Regions from separate parts of the Solibacillus sp. FSL W7-1436 genome, predicted to be linked through region 3. Evidence: a T-box and tRNA genes for the amino acid it is inferred to sense, from the RefSeq annotation. Region 3 holds a T-box; the other regions hold tRNA genes.
The links. A T-box is a leader RNA that pairs with one kind of tRNA and senses whether it is charged. The one in region 3 lies ahead of pheS (phenylalanine--tRNA ligase subunit alpha), so its partner is inferred to be a tRNA-Phe.

Region 1 (4,298 bases), 1.4 Mb from region 3:
CTGCAGCGATCTGATTGGCGATTTCCGCTTCTTTTTTCGTCAAATCTTCCAAAAGCACTTCCACTTTGCCGTAGTTGCTAATTTGTTGGCGCAACCCTTGCGAAAGATTGTTATAAGCTTCCTTCACTTTTTCCAGTTCTGATTTAGTCGACCTTGGATTTAAACCTTCTATCGCTTTGTTAATATCTACAGGTGTTGCGAGAGAATCCCCCAACGTTTCGGTTTGCTCCGCCTTTGCTTCCCCCACCATACCAATACTTACTGGGATTGCGACCAAAGCAGCCAGCAGTAACTTTGATTTATTCATATGTATCACTACCTATTCTCTTTTTATAAAGCGTACTTATTATATCGGTTCATATCCCAAATTTTAGAATATTAATTGAGCCATGTTAATGAAAACTTGCCCCACTCTCTCCAAATTTGATAATAAATATTTAAAATGATCTTTGAAGCTTATTGATAGTACTTTATATGAGTTGGAAATGCTGATCCATAAAAAAAACAGCTACCTCCCCCGGGCAGCTGTTTCATTTGTTTTCAATCAATTTTGTCACCGTAAAATACCACTCACCGCCCCGTAACTCACGTATAATCAAACCGCGCTGTTCTGCAAGGAGCGTTAATCCGATAATGTCAGAGATTAAAAATGTAAAATACTTCGCAAAGCGGACACCATAGATTACTTCTCCTAATTGTTTCGCAGTATGATGTCCTTCACTAATTTTGGATACAACCTTTTGCAGCTTGTATTCTATTTTACTTAAGCTTTTCTCCATCACATCATTCAAGTTTTCATAAATCTCTTTATGTCCTGCAAACACGGTGCGTACATTGTGAGTTTTCATTTTATCAATTGAGTCTATATATTGGCTGATCGGGTTCGTTATATTTCCTGAATCGTCATGGTCAATTAAAGCATTTGTCATACCCGTGGCCAACAAAAAGTCCCCCGCAAATAACCAGCCTGTTTCCGCATCAAACAAACAGATCGAATCCGGTGAATGCCCTGGAGCCGCAACTACATGTAATCCACCGATTTCCTGTCCGTCTTCCAGTTGCAGAATTGGCGGATAGATCATTACATTTTCTTTATTGTGAAATGTATGCTCCATTTTTGCCATTCGTTCACGGGCAAATTCCAGTACGCCGTATTGCTCATACAACCTATAGTAAAAATTAAGCTTCTGCATTAAATAATCATCTTCACATTTCAGACGGGGAATGGCGATTTTACTGGCATAGACTGGAACCGGATATTCATTCGTAACTTGATTTACTACCCCGATATGATCATTATGAAAGTGCGTTAAAATAATACGGGTAATTTGGTTAATTTCAATTTTATATTCCTTCAATTTCTGATAGAAGAATTGCTCAAATTCACCACCTTCAATACCCGCATCTATTAAGGTATAGTCTTCTCCATTTTGGTAGACATAACAGTTTATACTCCCCAATCCACTATAATCAGAAGGAAAAATAATCGGGTAAACTGCTTTATTACCTGTTTTTATTGCATTCACTTTTCCACCTGCTCCCACTGTTTATATGCAGAAAGGGCATGCCTCGAAATTGATTCCAGACAGCCCTTCTATTGTATCTTAATAATACCTTACTGTTCATTCTTCAAACAGTGGAGATTTACATTATTACAAAACAAAAAAGACATTGCAAATTTTGCAATGTCTTTTCATTCAAGTGTATATGACCCGTACGGGATTCGAACCCGTGTTACCGCCGTGAAAGGGCGGTGTCTTAACCACTTGACCAACGGGCCAATGGCTCCGAAGGCAGGACTCGAACCTGCGACCTGCCGGTTAACAGCCGGATGCTCTACCAACTGAGCTACTTCGGAATAATACTATGGTGGGCCTAAATGGACTCGAACCATCGACCTCACGCTTATCAGGCGTGCGCTCTAACCAGCTGAGCTATAGGCCCATAGTATGGTGGGTTTGGACGGAATCGAACCGCCGACACTTAGAGCTTCAATCTAATGCTCTACCAACTGAGCTACAAACCCATAAAAAAAATGGCGGTCCCGACCGGGATCGAACCGGCGATCTCCTGCGTGACAGGCAGGCATGTTAACCGCTACACCACGGGACCAACATCTGAAGTAAAAATATTAAAAATGGAGGAGGTAGAGGGATTCGAACCCCCGCGCGGTGTTACCCGCCTGTCGGTTTTCAAGACCGATCCCTTCAGCCAGACTTGGGTATACCTCCAAAGGGAATAAAATATAAATGGTGGAGCCTAGCGGGATCGAACCGCTGACCTCCTGCGTGCAAGGCAGGCGCTCTCCCAGCTGAGCTAAGGCCCCATAAAATGGTCGGAATGACAGGATTCGAACCTACGACCCCTTGGTCCCAAACCAAGTGCTCTACCAAGCTGAGCTACATTCCGAATATGTCAGTAAAAAATATATTATGGCGCGCCCGGCAGGAGTCGAACCCACAACCTTCTGATCCGTAGTCAGACGCTCTATCCAATTGAGCTACGGGCGCGCATTATTAGAGATAAGAATTATAAAATGGTGCCGAGGGCCGGAATCGAACCGGCACGGTGATCACTCACCGCAGGATTTTAAGTCCTGTGCGTCTGCCAGTTCCGCCACCCCGGCATTTTGGAGCGGAAGACGAGGTTCGAACTCGCGACCCCCACCTTGGCAAGGTGGTGTTCTACCACTGAACTACTTCCGCAAAATGCTTAAGATCTTTTATATCTGACAGTATGTATAATTTTATAAAACTGGTGAGCCATGAAGGACTCGAACCTTCGACCCTCTGATTAAAAGTCAGATGCTCTACCAACTGAGCTAATGGCTCTCTAAATGGTGCCGGCGAAAGGAGTCGAACCCTCGACCTACTGATTACAAGTCAGTTGCTCTACCAACTGAGCTACACCGGCACTTAGAAATGGTGGAGGATGACGGGCTCGAACCGCCGACCCCCTGCTTGTAAGGCAGGTGCTCTCCCAGCTGAGCTAATCCTCCAATATTCTAGCGAAGCGACGTCCTACTCTCACAGGGGGAAGCCCCCAACTACCATCGGCGCTAAAGAGCTTAACTTCCGTGTTCGGTATGGGAACGGGTGTGACCTCTTTGCCATCATCACTTCACTATAGTGGGCTTTAAAAAGCCTATGTAAAAGAATTTTCATTCTTTCAAAACTGGATAAACGGTTCATTGAATTTGTGCAATAAAATGTGGTTAAGTCCTCGACCGATTAGTATTCGTCAGCTGCATGCGTCGCCGCACTTCCACCTCGAACCTATCTACCTGATCGTCTTTCAGGGGTCTTACTTACTTGCGTAATGGGAAATCTCATCTTGAGGGGGGCTTCATGCTTAGATGCTTTCAGCACTTATCCCGTCCATACATAGCTACCCAGCGATGCCTTTGGCAAGACAACTGGTACACCAGCGGTATGTCCATCCCGGTCCTCTCGTACTAAGGACAGCTCCTCTCAAATTTCCTACGCCCACGACGGATAGGGACCGAACTGTCTCACGACGTTCTGAACCCAGCTCGCGTACCGCTTTAATGGGCGAACAGCCCAACCCTTGGGACCGACTACAGCCCCAGGATGCGATGAGCCGACATCGAGGTGCCAAACCTCCCCGTCGATGTGGACTCTTGGGGGAGATAAGCCTGTTATCCCCGGGGTAGCTTTTATCCGTTGAGCGATGGCCCTTCCATGCGGAACCACCGGATCACTAAGCCCGTCTTTCGACCCTGCTCGACTTGTAGGTCTCGCAGTCAAGCTCCCTTATGCCTTTACACTCTACGAATGATTTCCAACCATTCTGAGGGAACCTTTGGGCGCCTCCGTTACTCTTTAGGAGGCGACCGCCCCAGTCAAACTGTCCGCCTGACACTGTCTCCTACCCCGCTAAGGGGCATGGGTTAGAAGTTCAATACAACCAGGGTAGTATCCCACCGACGCCTCCTTCGAAGCTGGCGCTCCGAGATCTCTGGCTCCTACCTATCCTGTACAAGTTGTACCAAAATTCAATATCAGGCTACAGTAAAGCTCCACGGGGTCTTTCCGTCCTGTCGCGGGTAACCTGCATCTTCACAGGTACTATAATTTCACCGAGTCTCTCGTTGAGACAGTGCCCAGATCGTTACGCCTTTCGTGCGGGTCGGAACTTACCCGACAAGGAATTTCGCTACCTTAGGACCGTTATAGTTACGGCCGCCGTTTACTGGGGCTTCAATTCACAGCTTCGCTTGCGCTAACCGCTCCTCTTAACCTTCCAGCACCGGGCAGGCGTCAGCCCCTATACGTCAC
Region 2 (4,298 bases), 600 kb from region 3:
CGTAACGATCTGGGCACTGTCTCAACGAGAGACTCGGTGAAATTATAGTACCTGTGAAGATGCAGGTTACCCGCGACAGGACGGAAAGACCCCGTGGAGCTTTACTGTAGCCTGATATTGAATTTTGGTACAACTTGTACAGGATAGGTAGGAGCCAGAGATCTCGGAGCGCCAGCTTCGAAGGAGGCGTCGGTGGGATACTACCCTGGTTGTATTGAACTTCTAACCCATGCCCCTTAGCGGGGTAGGAGACAGTGTCAGGCGGACAGTTTGACTGGGGCGGTCGCCTCCTAAAGAGTAACGGAGGCGCCCAAAGGTTCCCTCAGAATGGTTGGAAATCATTCGTAGAGTGTAAAGGCATAAGGGAGCTTGACTGCGAGACCTACAAGTCGAGCAGGGTCGAAAGACGGGCTTAGTGATCCGGTGGTTCCGCATGGAAGGGCCATCGCTCAACGGATAAAAGCTACCCCGGGGATAACAGGCTTATCTCCCCCAAGAGTCCACATCGACGGGGAGGTTTGGCACCTCGATGTCGGCTCATCGCATCCTGGGGCTGTAGTCGGTCCCAAGGGTTGGGCTGTTCGCCCATTAAAGCGGTACGCGAGCTGGGTTCAGAACGTCGTGAGACAGTTCGGTCCCTATCCGTCGTGGGCGTAGGAAATTTGAGAGGAGCTGTCCTTAGTACGAGAGGACCGGGATGGACATACCGCTGGTGTACCAGTTGTCTTGCCAAAGGCATCGCTGGGTAGCTATGTATGGACGGGATAAGTGCTGAAAGCATCTAAGCATGAAGCCCCCCTCAAGATGAGATTTCCCATTACGCAAGTAAGTAAGACCCCTGAAAGACGATCAGGTAGATAGGTTCGAGGTGGAAGTGCGGCGACGCATGCAGCTGACGAATACTAATCGGTCGAGGACTTAACCACATTTTATTGCACAAATTCAATGAACCGTTTATCCAGTTTTGAAAGAATGAAAAATTATTGTAATAAATACTTGACAAACAAGAAAAGTATGGTATAATAAGTAATGTCTTTCGAATAAATAGTCTAGTGATGATGGCAAAGAGGTCACACCCGTTCCCATACCGAACACGGAAGTTAAGCTCTTTAGCGCCGATGGTAGTTGGGGGCTTCCCCCTGTGAGAGTAGGACGTCGCTAGGCTGTTATAAAATTATTCCGAAGTAGCTCAGTTGGTAGAGCATCCGGCTGTTAACCGGCAGGTCGCAGGTTCGAGTCCTGCCTTCGGAGCCATTAAATCTTGGAGAGTTGTCCGAGTGGCCGAAGGAGCACGATTGGAAATCGTGTATGCGGGTAACCCTGCATCAAGGGTTCAAATCCCTTACTCTCCGCCAGGCTTATTTATATTGAGGCCCGTTGGTCAAGTGGTTAAGACACCGCCCTTTCACGGCGGTAACACGGGTTCGAATCCCGTACGGGTCACCAAAAAGATACATAAGAAGTATCCAGCAGTGGAGGATTAGCTCAGCTGGGAGAGCACCTGCCTTACAAGCAGGGGGTCGGCGGTTCGAGCCCGTCATCCTCCACCATTAAACAAATAATATTATCGCGGGGTGGAGCAGTGGTAGCTCGTCGGGCTCATAACCCGAAGGTCGCAGGTTCAAGTCCTGCCCCCGCAACCAAATGGTCCCGTGGTGTAGCGGTTAACATGCCTGCCTGTCACGCAGGAGATCGCCGGTTCGATCCCGGTCGGGACCGCCATTTTTAAAACATTAAATTGTGGGTTTGTAGCTCAGTTGGTAGAGCATTAGATTGAAGCTCTAAGTGTCGGCGGTTCGATTCCGTCCAAACCCACCATATTTTTGCCGGTGTAGCTCAGTTGGTAGAGCAACTGACTTGTAATCAGTAGGTCGAGGGTTCGACTCCTTTCGCCGGCACCATTACCTGGAGGGGTAGCGAAGTGGCTAAACGCGGCGGACTGTAAATCCGCTCCTTAGGGTTCGGCGGTTCGAATCCGTCCCCCTCCACCATCCTTTTGATAGGGGCATAGTTTAAAGGTAGAACTACGGTCTCCAAAACCGTCAGTGTGGGTTCGATTCCTACTGCCCCTGCCAAATAACTTAAAATTACTTAAAATAATATAGTGGCGGTTGTGGCGAAGTGGTTAACGCACCTGATTGTGGTTCAGGCATTCGTGGGTTCGATTCCCATCAGTCGCCCCATTTTTATTTAGGTTTAAGTATTAAAATTATATTATAATGGCGGTTGTGGCGAAGTGGTTAACGCACCTGATTGTGGTTCAGGCATTCGTGGGTTCGATTCCCATCAGTCGCCCCATTTTATATTAAATTTTGAATATTGGGGTATAGCCAAGCGGTAAGGCAACGGATTTTGATTCCGTCATGCCCTGGTTCGAATCCAGGTACCCCAGCCATTTTTTTATTTGCGGAAGTAGTTCAGTGGTAGAACACCACCTTGCCAAGGTGGGGGTCGCGAGTTCGAACCTCGTCTTCCGCTCCAAATATGGCGGCATAGCCAAGTGGTAAGGCACAGGTCTGCAACACCTTTATCACCGGTTCAAATCCGGTTGCCGCCTCCATATTTTTCTTAATCGGAAATCCGATTTTTTTTTACCTTATTTTGCCGAGTTGGTGGAATGGCAGACACGACGGACTCAAAATCCGTTGCCGCGAGGCGTGTGGGTTCAAGTCCCACACTCGGTATCAGTTCAATACAACAGAAAAAACCCTTCAAAGCTTTTATAGTCTTTGAAGGGTTTTTTTGGCTTTCAGTGACTTATTTTAAATGTAGTATAAACTTTTATTTCATCAATTCACCTTTGAAAAATCCTGTAACAATAAATTATTGCAGTAAATTAACTGAAGAAAATTATTCTATAAATAATAAAATTGTAAAAGGGGTCTTTCTACTTCCTAAAGTGAAATAAAGTTATTCAATATATTCATCCGCTTACTCCGTTTATATTTGGAAGGTGCATAAATTATATATATTTTGCGGCATTACACGCTCTTTTTATAGGAAATAAGATGTTTTTTTCTAGCTTCTTAAAAAAGTTTACTATAGAATGAACACTATAATGCAAGGCATATAAAATGAAGAAAATATTATTAAAATAATAATAAATGTCTATTTTAATGAGGAAGTAGGGAATTGGATAAATGAATGTAGCAACAAATTTGAAATGGATTGAAGCGGCGAACTATGATGAGATGAGTAAAATTGCCGCAACAATTTTTATAGATCAATTGAAAAAGAATAATGCAACAGTACTTGGTTTAGCTACGGGAGGGACTCCGGAAGGCTTTTACAAAGAACTGGTTGCAGCATACAAAGAGGGCAAAATCTCTTTTGCACAGGCGAAATCTTTTAACCTGGATGAATATATCGGCATTAATCCGGCAAATGAGTCGAGTTACCATTATTATATGGATCATCATCTGTTTCATCATATTGATATGAAACGTGAAAATATAAATTTACCAGCAGGCAATAAAACGAATTTAGAAAAGGCTGCAGCTGAATATGATGCGATGATCAAGGCAGCAGGAAATATTGATATACAGCTTTTAGGAATTGGTGTGAATGGACATATTGGTTTTAATGAACCGGGGACATCTTTCGATTTAGGTACAAATATTGTAGAGCTTGCACAATCTACACGTGAAGCGAACCAAGTTTATTTTGATTCCATTGACGATGTGCCGACACATGCCATTACAATGGGCATCAAGACAATTTTGAGTTCCAAAAAGATTGTATTGTTAATTTCGGGTGCTTCAAAACAAGAGGCCTTTGATCGTTTGCGCAGTGGGATAGTAACAGAAGACTTCCCTGCAAGCGCTCTGCACAATCATCCGGATGTAACCGTTATTTATACAGATGTTAAATAAAGTAAAGGAGTGCATACAATGTGCACTCCTTTTTATTTTATTGCTGAAATAAATACCCCTGCAATAACTGCAATCCCACCGATTACTTGGGCAAGAAGGAGTTGCTCATTTAAAAACAGGACGGCAAAGATTGTAGCGAATACTGGAATAAAGTTCAGGTAGATACCGGCTTTATTTGCGCCTAAAGAGACAACGCCAGTGTTCCAGCTTAAAAAGGCAATAATAGAAGCAATGATTCCTACATATATGATTGCCCCGATTGTCGAAGCGTTCCATACGATTGCCTGTGACGTTGTAAGTTGTTCATATAGGGCAAATGGGAGTAACATAATAGCTCCGATTGCGATCGTCACTAAAAATGTTGAGTACCCAGGCAATTTACCAGCATATTTTTTAATCAGTAATGAATAGACACTCCAGCACACT
Region 3 (14,717 bases):
TTTCGCTTCTTTACTGAAAGTGCCAGAAACGCAAAAGATCATCTAATGCGGATGATTTATTTAGTATTTGGAGTTGCCCTGTTAGTAGTCTTCATCTATTATGCCATTGATTTTTCAAATAATGTTTTTGCATCCCTTGGTGGAGATACGAAGACTCCCGGTTCCACAATCTATCGTTTCCCCCTATTAAACGAGTATACGAATCACGTTTTTCTTAACTTTTATACGTTCGGAATTATCCATACATTTAGCGCTTTAGTCGGCGCTGTTACAGGAATGGTCAAGCCTGCACAGGAATCCCCGCAATAATACAAAACCCGAATGGTCATTGAACCATTCGGGTTTTGTTATTGTGAATTAGCGTACTTCTGCACCTGCTGCTGCTAATGCTTTCAGTACTTTATTGTGCGCTGCGACTACTTCTTCGTCTGTTAATGTTCGCTCTGGATCGAAGTATGTTAATGAGAAGGCTACTGATTTTTTACCAGCCGTCATTTTTTCCCCTGCATAAACATCAAATACTTTTACTTCTTTTAATAAAGAAGTTCCTGCACCTTTAATAATGCTTACAATTTCACCAGCTGGAGCTGCCACATCCAATTCCAATGCGATATCACGACTCATAGCCGGGAAGCGCGGAATCATAGAATAAACGAGCTCCTCCTGTGTTGCACTTAAAATAGCATGCAAGTTCAGTTCAGCTACATAAGTTTCTTTTACATCGAACGCTTTTTGTTCTTGCGGATGAAGCTGTGCAATGACACCCACTTTTTCACCATCCAACAATACATCTGCTGTACGACCTGGATGGAGGCCGTCAACTTGCGCTTTTACATATCCTACACGGGATGTTAAGCCCAATTTAGCAAATACGGCTTCTACAATACCTTTTGCAACGAAGAAATCAACATTTTTCTTTTCTCCCTGCCATGTATTATCAATCCATTTACCTGTTAACACAAGCGCTAAGTGCTCTTCTTCAAATGGTAGCTCTTCAGCAGTTTGTCCAAGGAATACTGAACCAATTTCATATAATGCCACTGTTTCCGCTTGACGTGCTACGTTATAGCTTGCTGCCTCTACTAAGTGAGGAATTAAGCTTTGGCGTAATGTTGAGCGTTCTTCAGACATAGGCATTAATAATTTTGTCGTCTCTTCAGCTTTTAATGCAAACTTTTGAGCATGCGCTGCTGAAGTTAATGAGTAAGTTACCGCTTGATAAAGACCGGCACCTTCCATAACATTGCGTACAATACGACGTCCTGCTTGATATGGCGTTAAGCGGCCAACTTGATCACTCGCAGGTAAGCTTACAGGAATCTCATCATAGCCATACATACGTGCAATTTCTTCAACGATATCTTCAGGAATTTTAATATCCTGACGACGCGTCGGAGCATCAATGATCAATAATCCATTTGCTGCTTCCACATCAAATTTTAAACGCTCTAAAATAGACAGCATATCCTCTAAAGAAATCTTCATACCTAAACGGCCGTTAATAAAGTCAGGTGATACAACAACACGAGCAGGTGACTTATCAAGTTCATCAACTAGCACTGTACCTTCAAGTACTTCCCCGCCTGCCAATTCAGCAAGTAATTGTGCTGCACGTTCTGCTGCCGGAAGAACACGGTTCGGATCTACACCTTTTTCGAAACGTGCGGAAGAATCCGAACGTAAGCCGATTTCTTTTGAAGTACAGCGCACAGATGCCGGATTGAAATATGCTGATTCGATTACTACTGTCGTTGTAGTATCGGATACTTCAGATTTAGCACCGCCCATCACACCTGCAACCGCTTCAGCTTCCTGACCATTTGTAATGACAAGATTGTGGCTTGCCAATTTACGTTCCTGATCATCAAGTGTCGTCATTACTTCACCGTCACGAGCCATACGCGTCACGATTTCACCTGTTGCCAATTTATCGTAGTCAAATGCATGTAATGGTTGGCCATATTCCATTAATACGTAGTTTGTAATATCGACTACGTTATTATGTGGACGTACGCCAGCAGACATTAGTGCATGCTGCAGCCATAGTGGAGATTCTTTTACTTCAATATTTTTTACAACTTTCGCTGCGTACATCGGGTTGGCTTCTTTATCTTCTACCGTTAATTTTAAAACATCTTCCGCTTTTTCAGCTGAAGCTGTATAATCGATTTCCGGTAATTTTACCTCCTGAGATAAAATCGCAGCTACTTCATAGGCAACACCCAACATGCTCATTGCATCCGAACGGTTCGGTGTTAAACCAAGCTCAAGCACTGTATCACGTAAGCCTAAGACATCTAATGCATCGGCACCTGGAGCTGAATCAGCTGGAAGTACATAAATTCCTTCAGCATAGGCTTTCGGCACCAGACGGCCTTCAATCCCCAACTCTTGAAGTGAACAGATCATTCCGTTTGATTCTTGGCCGCGTAATTTTGCTTTTTTTATTTTAATGCCGCCTGGCAATTTTGCTCCTGGACGCGCTACAATGACTTTTTGACCTGCATCGACGTTTGGTGCCCCACATACGATTTGTTGAAGCTCTTCTTCTCCAACATCCACTTGGCATACATTTAATTTATCTGCTTCCGGATGTTTTTCTTTCGATACAACATGACCTACAACCACATTGGACATGCCTAGTGAACGGTCAATTACTGCATCTACTTCAATCCCCGCGCGTGTAATTCTTTCTGCTAACTCATTCGCTTCCAAAGAAGAAATATCTACATATTGACTTAACCATTTTAATGAAACTAACATTTATATTGTCCTCCTTCTTACACTTCTGCCTGGTGGAATTGTGATAAGAAGCGTGTGTCATTTGTATAGAAATGACGAATATCATCCACACCGTATTTTAACATCGCGATACGTTCTGCACCGATACCGAAAGCAAAACCTGAAAGCTTCGTTGAATCGTAGCCAGCCATTTCAAGTACGTTCGGGTGTACCATACCGGCACCTAAAATTTCGATCCAACCAGTTTGTTTACATACATTACAGCCTTTTCCTGAGCATTTATGACAAGAAACGTCTACTTCTACAGATGGCTCTGTGAACGGGAAGAATGATGGACGAAGACGGATTTCGCGTTCTGCTCCAAACATTTTCTTCGCTAATGCATCAAGCGTTCCTTTTAAGTCAGACATGCGGATGTTTTCACCAATCACAAGGCCTTCAATTTGCATGAATTGGTGTGAGTGGGTCGCATCGTCTGTGTCACGTCGGAATACTTTACCTGGGCAGATCACACGGATTGGTTCGCCTTTTTTGGCTTCCATCGTACGTGCCTGAACTGGTGAAGTATGCGTACGCAGTAATGTTTCTTCTGAAATATAGAATGAATCCTGCATGTCACGAGCCGGGTGACCTTTAGGCAAGTTCATTGCTTCAAAGTTATAGTAGTCTTTTTCTACTTCAGGTCCTTCTACGATTTCGTAGCCCATTCCTAAAAACAGGTCTTCGATTTCTTCGATTACACGTGTCAGCAGGTGACGGTTTCCTGCACGTACTTTAGCGCCTGGTAACGTGACATCGATTGATTCGTTTTCAAGCTGTGCTAAAATTGCAACTTCTTCTAATACAGCAACCTTCTTTTCAAGTTCAGTTGTTACGTTTTCACGCACAGTGTTAACTAGGGCACCCATTTTCGGGCGTTCTTCTGCAGAAAGTTTCCCCATTCCTTTTAATAAGTCCGTGATTGGTCCTTTTTTACCTAAGTACGCAACACGAACTTCGTTTAATGCTTTTAGGTCCGCTGCATCGGCAATTTTGGCTAATGCTTCTTGTTCCAATTGCTTTAGTTGTTGTTCCATTTACAAAGTCCTCCTTAATAAAATCCAGTGTCATAGTGCCTGTTCTGAACCCGTTGCTTTAACAATCTCATAAATACACACTAATCATTACCATTTGTGAAAATAAAAAATCCTCGTCCCCTAAGAAAGGGACGAGGACGAGTTTCGCGGTACCACCCTAGTTATTGCATTAAGCAATCACTTCATTGGAGCTAACGACTATGTCTAGCCGGCAATCCTTTCACCACAAGTGGATCCCGGATGCTGCTCGCGGGGTGAACTTCACTATACAATTTGTTAGCAAGCTTTCAGTCATTGGCTTGCATTCCCTAAAACAAATGTTGTATACCTACTCTTCCCGGTCAACGCATTTCGTAATATATTCTCCAACTAGTTTAATGTATTTTCGTACATTTATCAACTAGCTGGAGTGCTTTTCATCATTACATATCCCAAAGAAGGATTAATAAAGAACCTAAAACAGTCAATACTACTAAACCGATGCCGTATACGATGTTCGAGTAGATAGCCCACTTGTCATTTGTTTCACCAGCGTGCATGAAAACAATAAACTGTAAACCTGCTTGAATGAATGCTGTTACTAATAGGATAACCATTCCAGTTGTGAATGACATATCTGTGAAGTACACAAGCATTGCAATCACTGTTAAAATCAGTGAAAATACGAAGCCCATAATTTGGCCGATTGGAAAGAACTTAGCCATAGATTACATCATTCCTTTCAAGTAAATGAAACTGAAGATGAAGATCCAAACAACATCCAGGAAGTGCCAGTATAGTGAGAAGATAAATGTTTTCCCTGCTGTCACTGAGTTAAGTCCACGTTTAGCGATTTGGATCATAATGAAGATTCCCCAGAATAAACCAAACGTTACGTGAAGACCGTGTGTTCCTAACGTTGTTAATAAAGCAGATGTGAAGGCACTAGTCGTAATACCTGCACCAACATGTACGTAGTGTACAAATTCATAAATCTCTACAGAAATGAACGCTGCACCAAGCAATAATGTAATACCCATGAATGACAATGTCGCTTTTTTACTGCCAAGACGCATTGCATGAATGGCTAAACCGATTGTAAAACTTGATGTTAATAGGATGAATGTCTCTGCCAATACTGGACCGATTTCGAAAATCTCAGCAGCAGTAGGACCGTCACCTGTACGACCTGATAGAACAAAGTATGATGCGAATAATGTACCGAATAACATAATTTCCGCACCTAGGAAAGTCCAGAATCCGAAGATTTTCAGGTTATTTTCCTCTGTTGAATATTCCAATGGAACATTGTTATTAACTTTACCCATTATTTCGCACCTCCTTCTTTTTCATATTTTTTCTCGATTAATTCAACCTCTTCTTTATGGATATGGTAGCCATGGTCGTCTTCCAGAGAACGGTAACCCATACAAGCTAAAATACCGATTAAGCTGATGATTGCTAAAGTAAACATACTGAATACTAGAGCGAAACCACCGATGAAGAAGAATATTGATAAAATAAATGTTTGACCTGAGTTATTTGGCATGTGAATGTCTTGAATTTCACCTTTGAATAACTTCGTGCCATTTTTCTTAGCATCCCAGAATGCTTCTGATGTTGAATCAGTTACGTCTGGAGTAATTGCAAAGTTGTAGTGTGGAATTGGCGTATGCGTTGCCCACTCTAGACCACGTGCATCCCATGGATCTGAACCGATGTCGCGTGGTGAGTTTTTGAAACTGTACCAAATGTTCCATACTAGCATTAAGAATGAAACAGCCATAATACCGGCACCGATGAACGATACCATGTTTAATGTACTGAAACCTGAAGCTTCTGAGAAAGTATACATACGACGTGCTTGACCATCTAAACCAGTGATATACATAGGAATGAATGATAGTACGAAACCGAAAGACATTACCCAGACAGTAGCTTTACCTAGACGTTCATTTAACATGAAACCGAACATTTTTGGCCAGTAGAATGTTAAACCTGCTAACATCGCGTAAACAACACCAGGGATGATTACGTTATGGAAATGAGCTACTAAGAACATTGTGTTGTGGTATTGGTAGTCAGCTGCTGACATCGCGAGCATAACCCCTGTTACACCACCAAGTGTGAATAAAGGAATAAAGTGCATTGCATACAACATTGGTGTCGTAATAACAATTTTCCCTTTATAAAGTGTGAATAACCAGTTGAAAATTTTAACCCCTGTTGGGATCGCAATTGCCATTGTTGTGATCGAGAAAATCGAGTTCGTGAATGCACCTTGACCCATTGTAAAGAAGTGGTGAGTCCATACAGCGAACGAGAATACTGAAATTACGATCAGTGACCAAACCATTGACGTGTAACCGTATAAGTTACGACGTGCGAATGTCGAAATAACTTCAGAGAAAATACCGAATGCCGGTAAGATCAGGATATATACTTCAGGGTGACCCCAAACCCAGAACAGGTTGGCCCAAAGCATGTCCATACCACCGTCACCGATAGCGAAGAATTTCGTATCCCAAAGACGATCCATCGTACCCATTGCTAATGCTACTGTTAATACCGGGAACGCGAACACGATAATTAAGTTTGCAATAAGCGCTGACCAAGTGAACATTGGCATTTTGAATAATGTCATACCTGGTGCACGCATTTTAAAGATTGTCGTAATGAAGTTAATACCTGTCATTAACGTACCAAGTCCGGCAATTTGAAGCGCCAGCATGTAGTAGTTAGTACCAACTGATGTACTGAATTCATTATCCGCTAACGGGAAATATGAAGTCCATCCCGCATCAGGAGATCCACCAACGATGAATGAGATATTGAATAATCCCATACCCATGAAGAATAACCAGAATGCCAAGTTGTTTAAACGTGGGAACGCAACGTCACGTGCCCCGATTTGTAAAGGTACTAAAAAGTTAAAGAAGAATGTAATGAATGGCATCGCCATGAATAAAATCATGACTACTCCGTGAGTTGTAAATACTTCGTTATAGTGCTGTGCGTCTAAGAAACCGTTCTCTGGAACAGCTAATTGTAAACGCATCATTACAGCATCGACACCGCCGCGGAAAAGCATAACTAAAGCAGTGATTAAATACATGATACCGATTTTTTTATGGTCAACAGTTGTTATCCATTCACGCCATAAGTAGCCCCACAATTTAAAATAAGTAACGATCGCTACTAACGCGATTGACCCTAAAACTATAGAAGCCATTGCGATATAAATTAATGTGCTTGGGTGTGGAACTGCAAACTGTGCAAAGAATTCCGACATAGTAGTACTCCTTTCGAAAAGTTGTTACTTTCAAAAATTAGTGTGAAGAATGATCCTCTTCATCTTCTTCGTCTGAAGATTCATGGTTGTGTTCCGGAGCTGGTGAGAACTCTAGATGTGTACCAGTATAAGTTGATTTACCAAGATGACCTGGCTCTAATAATTCGTCAAACTTCTCTTCTGTTAATGGAGCAGCTGTTTCATGAACTTCTGTTACCCATTCATCAAATTCAGTTTGAGTTAATGCTGTTACATCAAAAATGTTTTCTGCTGTACCACGACCTGAGAAGTTCGCGTTACGTCCCCAGAATTCGCCTGGGTTATCAGCAGCTAAGTGTAATGTTGTTACCATGTCTGCCATTGCGTATTTCTGACCACCAAGTTGTGGAATCCAGAAACTTGTAATTGGACCGTAAGAATAAAGTTTGAATTCAATTGCACGTCCAGCAGGAATGTATAGGTAGTTTACTGTTTCAATACCTTGTTCTGGATAGCTGAAGTGCCATTTCCAGTTAGATGATGAAGCATAAATAACTAAAGGTTCCTGATCTTCATATTCTTGAGGAACATTCTCAACAATGTAGTTACTCTTAACAGAAACAAATGATAAGAAAATAACGATGATTACAGGAATACCAATCATAAATGTTTCTACAAGCCAGTGACCATGAATATGCGGTGGCTCGTAATCTGGACTTTGTTTTGATGCACGGTATTTAACTAACATAAATACCAAAATTGCTAATACTGTTAGAACAATCCCTGACATTAAGTAAATTAATAACATTGTGTCATCGGCTTGTCTTTGAGCTTGAGGACCTTTAGGATCAAGTACTGCTAACTTATCGTTACAGCCTGCTAATAGGATAGCACCTAGTCCCATGAAAGAGAGTAATGTTCCCTTCATATTTACTTTCATAGTTGGACTCCTTTCCAAATAAATAGAGCTTGTTAGATTTTGCTTAAGCGCTTTCATGTGAGAGCGAAAATAAAATAATGACGATAGCGTTACTACGAATGAATAATTTCACTTATTACCATTTACACTATGCATATAGTGGCAAATAGCCAGACCATCAATTCATCACCATTTAGAACCTTTAAATTGAATCCCATAATCAACAGTTTGCACACTATTTTAAAAAGCATTATTTTATTTTTTTGTTGTGACAACTTAAGGCGCCTGTCTAACCTAATTAGATTTTAGTTAAACATCAAATAAGTGTCAAAACATCAAATTGGAAAATAACCTTATTTCTGCCATTTTTCGAGCGATTCTTTTTTAATATTTTAAAATAATGACGAAAAATGCAGTAAAACAGAGCGATTGCGAGCTAAAAGCTGCCTTCATTTCAAAAATGACATTTCTATGAACTCGTTAAAGTTCATGTTTTGCGACTAATCAGAAAGCGCATAATGTTTCATATTATGGGTTTTATTTCCACTTTTTACCTTAAATTTTAAAAGAAATGGGATTTTATAAGTACTTACTTACAAAATCCCTCGTTTAACTTTTCACCTGTTTATTTTACAAAGGCATACAATAAAATTCCTGTTGCCACCGCAACATTCAGTGATTCTGCCCCACCAAAAATAGGAATGATGATGTTCTGGTCTGTTTTTGCCAAAATTTGCGGATTAATGCCACTCCCTTCATTACCCACAATTAATGCAAATGAATCACTTGGTTCCAATTTTTTATAAGAAATCGATTCATCCAATGAAGTGCCGTATACACGTACACCATCAGCCTGCAGGTTTTCCAACCATTCCATCAAGTCGCCACGGACGACTGGAATATGGAAATGGGAGCCTTGTGCCGAACGCAATGATTTAGGATTAAATGCATCCACACTGCCTTTTCCTAAAATAACTGCATCAATTCCTGCTGCATCGGCAGTTCGGATCATCGTGCCGATATTTCCCGGATCTTGTACGGCATCGACTAATAATACTTTACGCCAATTGAATTGCTCGTCTTCGGAAATCAGGCGCTGTTTACAATGGGCAAATACCCCTTGCGAATTTTCGGTTTCCGCAATTTCTTTTGACACCGTATCATTCACATGGACTAAAACCACTTCGTCTATCGACCATAATAATGGCAGATCAACACCATCACGCACAATAATTTGCACGATTTGGTCCTTATGCTTTAACGCTTCTTCCACTAAATGAAAGCCTTCTACAATATATTCTCCTGTTTTTTCGCGTTCTTTACGTTGTGTTACAAGCTTTTTCCAATGCTTTACTAGTGCATTTTGTGTCGATTCGATTCTTTTCATCATTTCCCGTCCTTTTTTGCGTACTCGATTGTATATTCTATCATAATTAATTTGTAATCCATAACGCAATGCCAAGTATAAAGTTGATTATTTTGAGCAAATTATAGGGAAAAGGAGGTTTCATATGGATTTTCAAATTCGACAAGCAATTACTGCCAATGTAATGGGCTCAGATGCCGCAGAGTTTCAGGATATCGTCAATGATGCAATTTCACGTGGCGAGGAACATTTACTTCCTGGTCTTGGTGTATTCCTGGAAAAATGGTGGACAGGTGCAAGCGAAAGTGAGCGAAATGAATTTTCGCAAAAACTGGCTAAACAATTTGTCAGCTAACATTTAGCATAACCACCCATCATTCAATTATAATTCCATACAAAAAAGCAATCCAGCGTCTCCCGGATTGCTTTTTCTATGTAGTGATGGGGCATTCCATCTTGAATACAGACATCACTTGTAGTTCTTCATGAATCGTTACAGCGCCTCCCGTTTTTATTCATGTTGGACTACTACATTATTTATTTGCCCTTCCTGCCCATAAATAATGTATGGTTCACAGACGGCGACTACAACCCGTAGTACAATGCCGACTGCCTTTTGTTTTTTACGCCAATAAAGATACTAAAATTGCTTTTTGTGCATGCAGGCGATTTTCTGCTTGCTCAAATATATAAGAATTTGGACCGTCAATAACTGACGTCGCAACTTCTTCCCCACGATGTGCCGGTAAACAATGCAGGAACATATAATCCGGCTTTGCATGAGCAACCAGTTCATCATTAATCTGGTACTTTGCAAAATCCTTCAATCGTTTTTGCGTTTCTTCTTCCTGCCCCATAGATGTCCATACATCTGCATAAACGGCATCTGCATCTTTAACAGCCGCTATTGGGTCATTCGTAACGAGAATTGTACTGCCGTTATAAGAAGCAATCTCTTGTGCTTTTTCAATAATACGTGTATCACATTCATACCCTGGTGGTGTTGCAACGGCTACATGCATACCAACATGTGCTGCAGCAACAATAAGCGCATGTGCTACATTATTGCCATCACCTACATAAGCGATTTTTAATCCTTTCAATTCCCCTTTATTTTCGGCAATTGTTTCAAGATCAGCTAACGCCTGACATGGATGATCCAGATCCGTTAATCCATTAATGACCGGAATCGAAGCGTTATCGGCCAATTCTTCCACCATCGTATGGGAGTTGGCACGAATCATAATTCCGTCCAAATAACCCGATAATACTCTCCCTGTATCGGAGATTGGCTCACCACGCCCGATTTGCATATCGCGCGCATTCATATACATGCCATATCCTCCAAGCTGCTGCATACCTACTTCAAACGATACTCGTGTACGCGTTGAACTTTTTTCAAAGATCATGCCGAGTGTCTTACCTTCCAATAATCGTGGACATTTGCCCGCTTTCGTTATTGTTTTCAACTGTGTCGCAAGTTCAAGCAGTTGCTTCACTTCTTCACTCGTATAGTCAAGCAATGTTAATAAGTCTTTTCCTTGTAAACTTTCAACCGGCTTTAATTGCACCTCTTCTAATAATTTCATCATTACACACCTCTGTGAGCTTTATGTTGGTTTTATTATACAAATGAATAATTATAAAATCAAGTGAATTATTATAAATTTTTTAAATTAATTAAATTATTCAATAATTATTCGACTTATCGTACCGATTCTTTAAAACAAAAAATTTACTTAAGCGATACTTATACTGATTATTGGAGAAAATTTTCAATTTTTATTGAATTCCCATTCATTTTTTAGCATACTATTTACAGCAGTACTTTTTGGAAATAATTTACTTGAAACAATAATCGATTATTTAGGAGGAATTATTATGCCGAACGCTATCCATACAGTTGAAATTCCATTATCAAACGATGTAATATGGAATTTTCTTAAGGACTACAATAATTGGGCACCATTGATCCCGGGTTATATCGAGCACGAAGCACAACATGATACACAGTTCACTTGGACTTTCCTGGCAGATTTAGGGTTTACGAAAAAGAAAATTATACTTCAAGTCGATATTACGGATTCAATTGAGCCGACAGATGTAAAATTTACTATTAAAGGATTGTCCGACAATTTTGACGGAAACGGCTATTTTACTATTACAGCCGGCAATAACGAATCGGTTCAAGTTACAGGAAGTCTGGATTTATCTGCCGCTGGTTTTATGGGGATGATGATCAACTCTGTATTGGAAAGTTTCGTACCTAAAGCGACGACCGATTTGACGGATTCAATCGAAACAAAGCTTACGGCCCTCCATGATGTAAAATAAACAAAAAACCATTATCTTTCCTGATAAACGGAAAGTTAATGGTTTTTGCTAATTATAATGAAGGTTTTAAGAGACCTGAAAATAACAGTCCCTTCTACAAAATCAGTTTAATTATAAAATTCTATTGAAACACGCCATCGCGGACAATTTGTGATTCTACTTTAATATTCACTTTCATTTGCGGATATAACTCATACCATTTTTCTTTATTGACTATTACATTGCGTACCCTCGCTCTAAAACGCTCTCCAAAGTTGAATATATCCGAATTCACCTCCTGACTGTATTTAATAATTCGAGTTAATTCACTTTCGATTTTTTGATTGATTTCCTCTTCTACTTTTTTAATTTTTTCAGGTGTATCTACAATTATATCGGCATTTATTTCTCTCAAACGGCATTCCAATTTTATCGTTAAGTCAAATTCAGGTACTGAGGGATCCACAAGTTTAAGGATTAGCTTCGAATCAATTGTATCCAGAGCGATTGCCAATTGATCAAATGGTTTATCAGCTAAACCATCAAGCGCTGAGTCAGGCAATTCTAATTGTAATATTCCATTGTGCGTTCGCTCTCTGATCATCATTATATACATTGTATCGTCGGCAGTAATCTGACCGACGATTTTGCTGTCTTTAAATAGGGCCATTCCCGTGATTATAATATTTTCACCCTCTTTTTTGATTACCGGAAGGGCATAACTCTTTACTAATGAATATTTATCTCTATTCACTTCATGGAGAGTTGATGACAACGCATGGTGATGTTCGATATTTTGCTTGATTAACTGGTAAATATGTTGTCCGATATCCGTTATATTTTTATATTTGTATTCCAGTAATTCTTTTATATCACCTTCAACAACGGCTAAATAGATAGCATTACTAACTTCTGCATTCATTTTTAAAATGTGCAGATTGTGGTCTAACCCTTCTTTAGCTAACTTTTCACCGAACAATACAACCCTCAATTGACCTGAACCAGTTATTTTTGATGTTTTTAAGTCAATTTTTGTTCGTGCCCACTTACTAGTTATGGCCGAAGCAGATTGAATTTCTACACGGCTTTCCAAATCCTGATTAATTTGTCTAATCACAGCGGTGGAAGTCAGCTCACCCCCGTCTTCTAATTCATATCCAACCAATGTCGTTAAACTTATATTTTCTAAAATTTTCTGTTCTGCACAGCCACTTAAAATAAATGTAAAAGCGATTACTATAATGAGTTTTTTCATATCGCCAGCTCACTCATTCCTTTCCAGCCCGCCGCTTGGACACTGATTTTTTTATAAGAGCAATTAAATACAGAACCATTGGATAAAATAGCACAATAACAAATGCGATATATCCGAATTTATTATTAAAATCATAGATTTCACTTCTTGTTTCAATGAAGAATGATCCTATAAATATTATTAAAAACATGCCTAAAATAAATTTCATTTCTGAAATATTGGCCATTCTTTTCATGCCCCTGAAAGCCGACCATGCATATAAACAGAGATTCGGTAAAATGATTATCATCCAAAAACAAACTGTAATAAGCTCTACCCTTTCAAGAAAAGGAAGACGAATATTACTAAAGAGAGACAACGTCGCCCAAATTGTACGCTCTAGCTGTTCCCCGCTGAAAAATGTTAATGTAACAATCATGACAAACAAATATAGAAACATTGTAAAAAACAATCCTAAAGAAACATATTTTTTTGCTTTCTCTTTTTCCTTAATAAACGGATAAAGTGTATGAATTACTTCAAATCCTGCTACGGTAAAGGTCATGTAATAGGCTCCTTTAAGAAGTCCAACTAAATCAGCGCTGAGTACAGGCAATAAAAAATTTACATTAGCATAATTTAGTGGAATTATTAACGCAATTGGAATCCATAATCCTAATAAAAAGCTAAAAAAACATATCCCGATAATTGTCCGAAGTCCGGCAGTAAAGGCATACAGCACCAGAATCATCAATGTAATCATAATAAATGAAGGCTTTAAATCCGGAAAAACCCAAGCATTGATAACATCTGTGTAGTTTCTTATAATTGCAAAAAAAGCTAGCCCACTATACATCACTAAAATTAAATTGATGAAATTTCCTATATATTTGCCGAATAAATCGAGATTAATACCAAAAATATCGTCTGACTCATATAATTCCAATAACTTTAATGACATAAAAACGGAAAGATAAGCTACCAAAAAACTAATAATAATGGAAATCCAGGCATCATGTTTTGCATATTGATAGATTACAGCCTGAAATCCATGAACCCCTACTCCCACCTGTGAAGCACAAATTATAAAGAATAGAAGGTGAGCATTAAACATTTCATTTGTTCCGATTTGCAATTTATTTTTCATTCTTTCACATTCCCATCATTCTTCTGACCATCCTGTTTTGATGAAAATTCAGCACCGTCTACTCTTGTAGTTGCTGATTTGCGAACAGTAAATCGATACGGAAATCGAATTATACTGTCACCCCAACTTCGAATTCTTGGAGGGTAAAATGGCGACAAGTATGGAGCACCCAAGCTCGTCAGTCTCAATAGATGAATCAATAAAATACAAAAAGCGAGCATTATTCCATAAAAACCCCAAAACCCGGCCATAATAATAATCGGAAAACGGACAATCCTGATGACATTCCCCATCATATAACTTGGCGTAATAAACGATGACAAGGCACATAGCGCAACAATAATGATCAGGATATTACTAGTAATCCCTGCTTGTACCGCCGCTGTCCCTAAGACTATACCGCCGACGATTCCTATTGTTTGACCAATTTTTGTCGGTAACCTTGCCCCTGCTTCACGAAGCAATTCCATAATCAATTCCAGGAAAAGTGCCTCCAGTATTGGCGGAAAGGGAACTCGTGCTCTCGATTCACTTAACGGAACTAACAGCGACTGAGGAATGACCTCGTAATGAAAAGTTAAAGCTCCTACATACAGTGGTGTTAAAAAGATAGAAATTAAAATAGCGACGAACCTTAAGAGCCTTAAAAATGTTGCGATTGGCCATCTTA

Region 1: it has a tRNA-Phe gene. The T-box ahead of pheS (phenylalanine--tRNA ligase subunit alpha) is inferred to sense a tRNA for this amino acid. The anticodon was not compared.
Region 2: it has a tRNA-Phe gene. The T-box ahead of pheS (phenylalanine--tRNA ligase subunit alpha) is inferred to sense a tRNA for this amino acid. The anticodon was not compared.

What each region holds. Positions count from the first base shown of each region.
Region 1 covers NZ_JBBOWV010000001.1:1,604,086-1,608,383, reverse strand. Annotated here, with positions in the region: gene MKX73_RS08120 (S-layer homology domain-containing protein) at 1-307, opposite strand, end outside; gene MKX73_RS08115 (MBL fold metallo-hydrolase) at 531-1,526, opposite strand; tRNA gene MKX73_RS08110 (tRNA-Glu) at 1,709-1,780, opposite strand; tRNA gene MKX73_RS08105 (tRNA-Asn) at 1,783-1,858, opposite strand; tRNA gene MKX73_RS08100 (tRNA-Ile) at 1,868-1,944, opposite strand; tRNA gene MKX73_RS08095 (tRNA-Phe) at 1,951-2,026, opposite strand; tRNA gene MKX73_RS08090 (tRNA-Asp) at 2,037-2,112, opposite strand; tRNA gene MKX73_RS08085 (tRNA-Ser) at 2,139-2,231, opposite strand; tRNA gene MKX73_RS08080 (tRNA-Ala) at 2,251-2,326, opposite strand; tRNA gene MKX73_RS08075 (tRNA-Pro) at 2,333-2,409, opposite strand; tRNA gene MKX73_RS08070 (tRNA-Arg) at 2,434-2,510, opposite strand; tRNA gene MKX73_RS08065 (tRNA-Leu) at 2,538-2,626, opposite strand; tRNA gene MKX73_RS08060 (tRNA-Gly) at 2,631-2,705, opposite strand; tRNA gene MKX73_RS08055 (tRNA-Lys) at 2,756-2,831, opposite strand; tRNA gene MKX73_RS08050 (tRNA-Thr) at 2,838-2,913, opposite strand; tRNA gene MKX73_RS08045 (tRNA-Val) at 2,923-2,998, opposite strand; rRNA gene rrf (5S ribosomal RNA) at 3,008-3,123, opposite strand; rRNA gene MKX73_RS08035 (23S ribosomal RNA) at 3,211-4,298, opposite strand, start outside.
Region 2 covers NZ_JBBOWV010000001.1:807,236-811,533, reverse strand. Annotated here, with positions in the region: rRNA gene MKX73_RS04165 (23S ribosomal RNA) at 1-926, shown strand, start outside; rRNA gene rrf (5S ribosomal RNA) at 1,049-1,164, shown strand; tRNA gene MKX73_RS04155 (tRNA-Asn) at 1,179-1,254, shown strand; tRNA gene MKX73_RS04150 (tRNA-Ser) at 1,264-1,355, shown strand; tRNA gene MKX73_RS04145 (tRNA-Glu) at 1,372-1,446, shown strand; tRNA gene MKX73_RS04140 (tRNA-Val) at 1,475-1,550, shown strand; tRNA gene MKX73_RS04135 (tRNA-Met) at 1,569-1,643, shown strand; tRNA gene MKX73_RS04130 (tRNA-Asp) at 1,647-1,722, shown strand; tRNA gene MKX73_RS04125 (tRNA-Phe) at 1,743-1,818, shown strand; tRNA gene MKX73_RS04120 (tRNA-Thr) at 1,826-1,901, shown strand; tRNA gene MKX73_RS04115 (tRNA-Tyr) at 1,908-1,991, shown strand; tRNA gene MKX73_RS04110 (tRNA-Trp) at 2,002-2,075, shown strand; tRNA gene MKX73_RS04105 (tRNA-His) at 2,108-2,183, shown strand; tRNA gene MKX73_RS04100 (tRNA-His) at 2,223-2,298, shown strand; tRNA gene MKX73_RS04095 (tRNA-Gln) at 2,321-2,395, shown strand; tRNA gene MKX73_RS04090 (tRNA-Gly) at 2,407-2,481, shown strand; tRNA gene MKX73_RS04085 (tRNA-Cys) at 2,487-2,560, shown strand; tRNA gene MKX73_RS04080 (tRNA-Leu) at 2,604-2,684, shown strand; gene nagB (glucosamine-6-phosphate deaminase) at 3,141-3,872, shown strand; gene MKX73_RS04070 (DMT family transporter) at 3,905-4,298, opposite strand, start outside.
Region 3 covers NZ_JBBOWV010000001.1:204,698-219,414, forward strand. Annotated here, with positions in the region: gene MKX73_RS00995 (nucleoside-diphosphate sugar epimerase) at 1-309, shown strand, start outside; gene pheT (phenylalanine--tRNA ligase subunit beta) at 358-2,763, opposite strand; gene pheS (phenylalanine--tRNA ligase subunit alpha) at 2,781-3,818, opposite strand; T-box leader at 3,943-4,172, opposite strand; gene qoxD (cytochrome aa3 quinol oxidase subunit IV) at 4,241-4,522, opposite strand; gene qoxC (cytochrome aa3 quinol oxidase subunit III) at 4,526-5,125, opposite strand; gene qoxB (cytochrome aa3 quinol oxidase subunit I) at 5,125-7,089, opposite strand; gene qoxA (cytochrome aa3 quinol oxidase subunit II) at 7,127-8,008, opposite strand; gene MKX73_RS01030 (TrmH family RNA methyltransferase) at 8,613-9,374, opposite strand; gene sspI (small acid-soluble spore protein SspI) at 9,499-9,708, shown strand; gene argF (ornithine carbamoyltransferase) at 9,977-10,942, opposite strand; gene MKX73_RS01045 (CoxG family protein) at 11,235-11,687, shown strand; gene MKX73_RS01050 (Ger(x)C family spore germination protein) at 11,809-12,921, opposite strand; gene MKX73_RS01055 (GerAB/ArcD/ProY family transporter) at 12,935-14,047, opposite strand; gene MKX73_RS01060 (spore germination protein) at 14,044-14,717, opposite strand, start outside.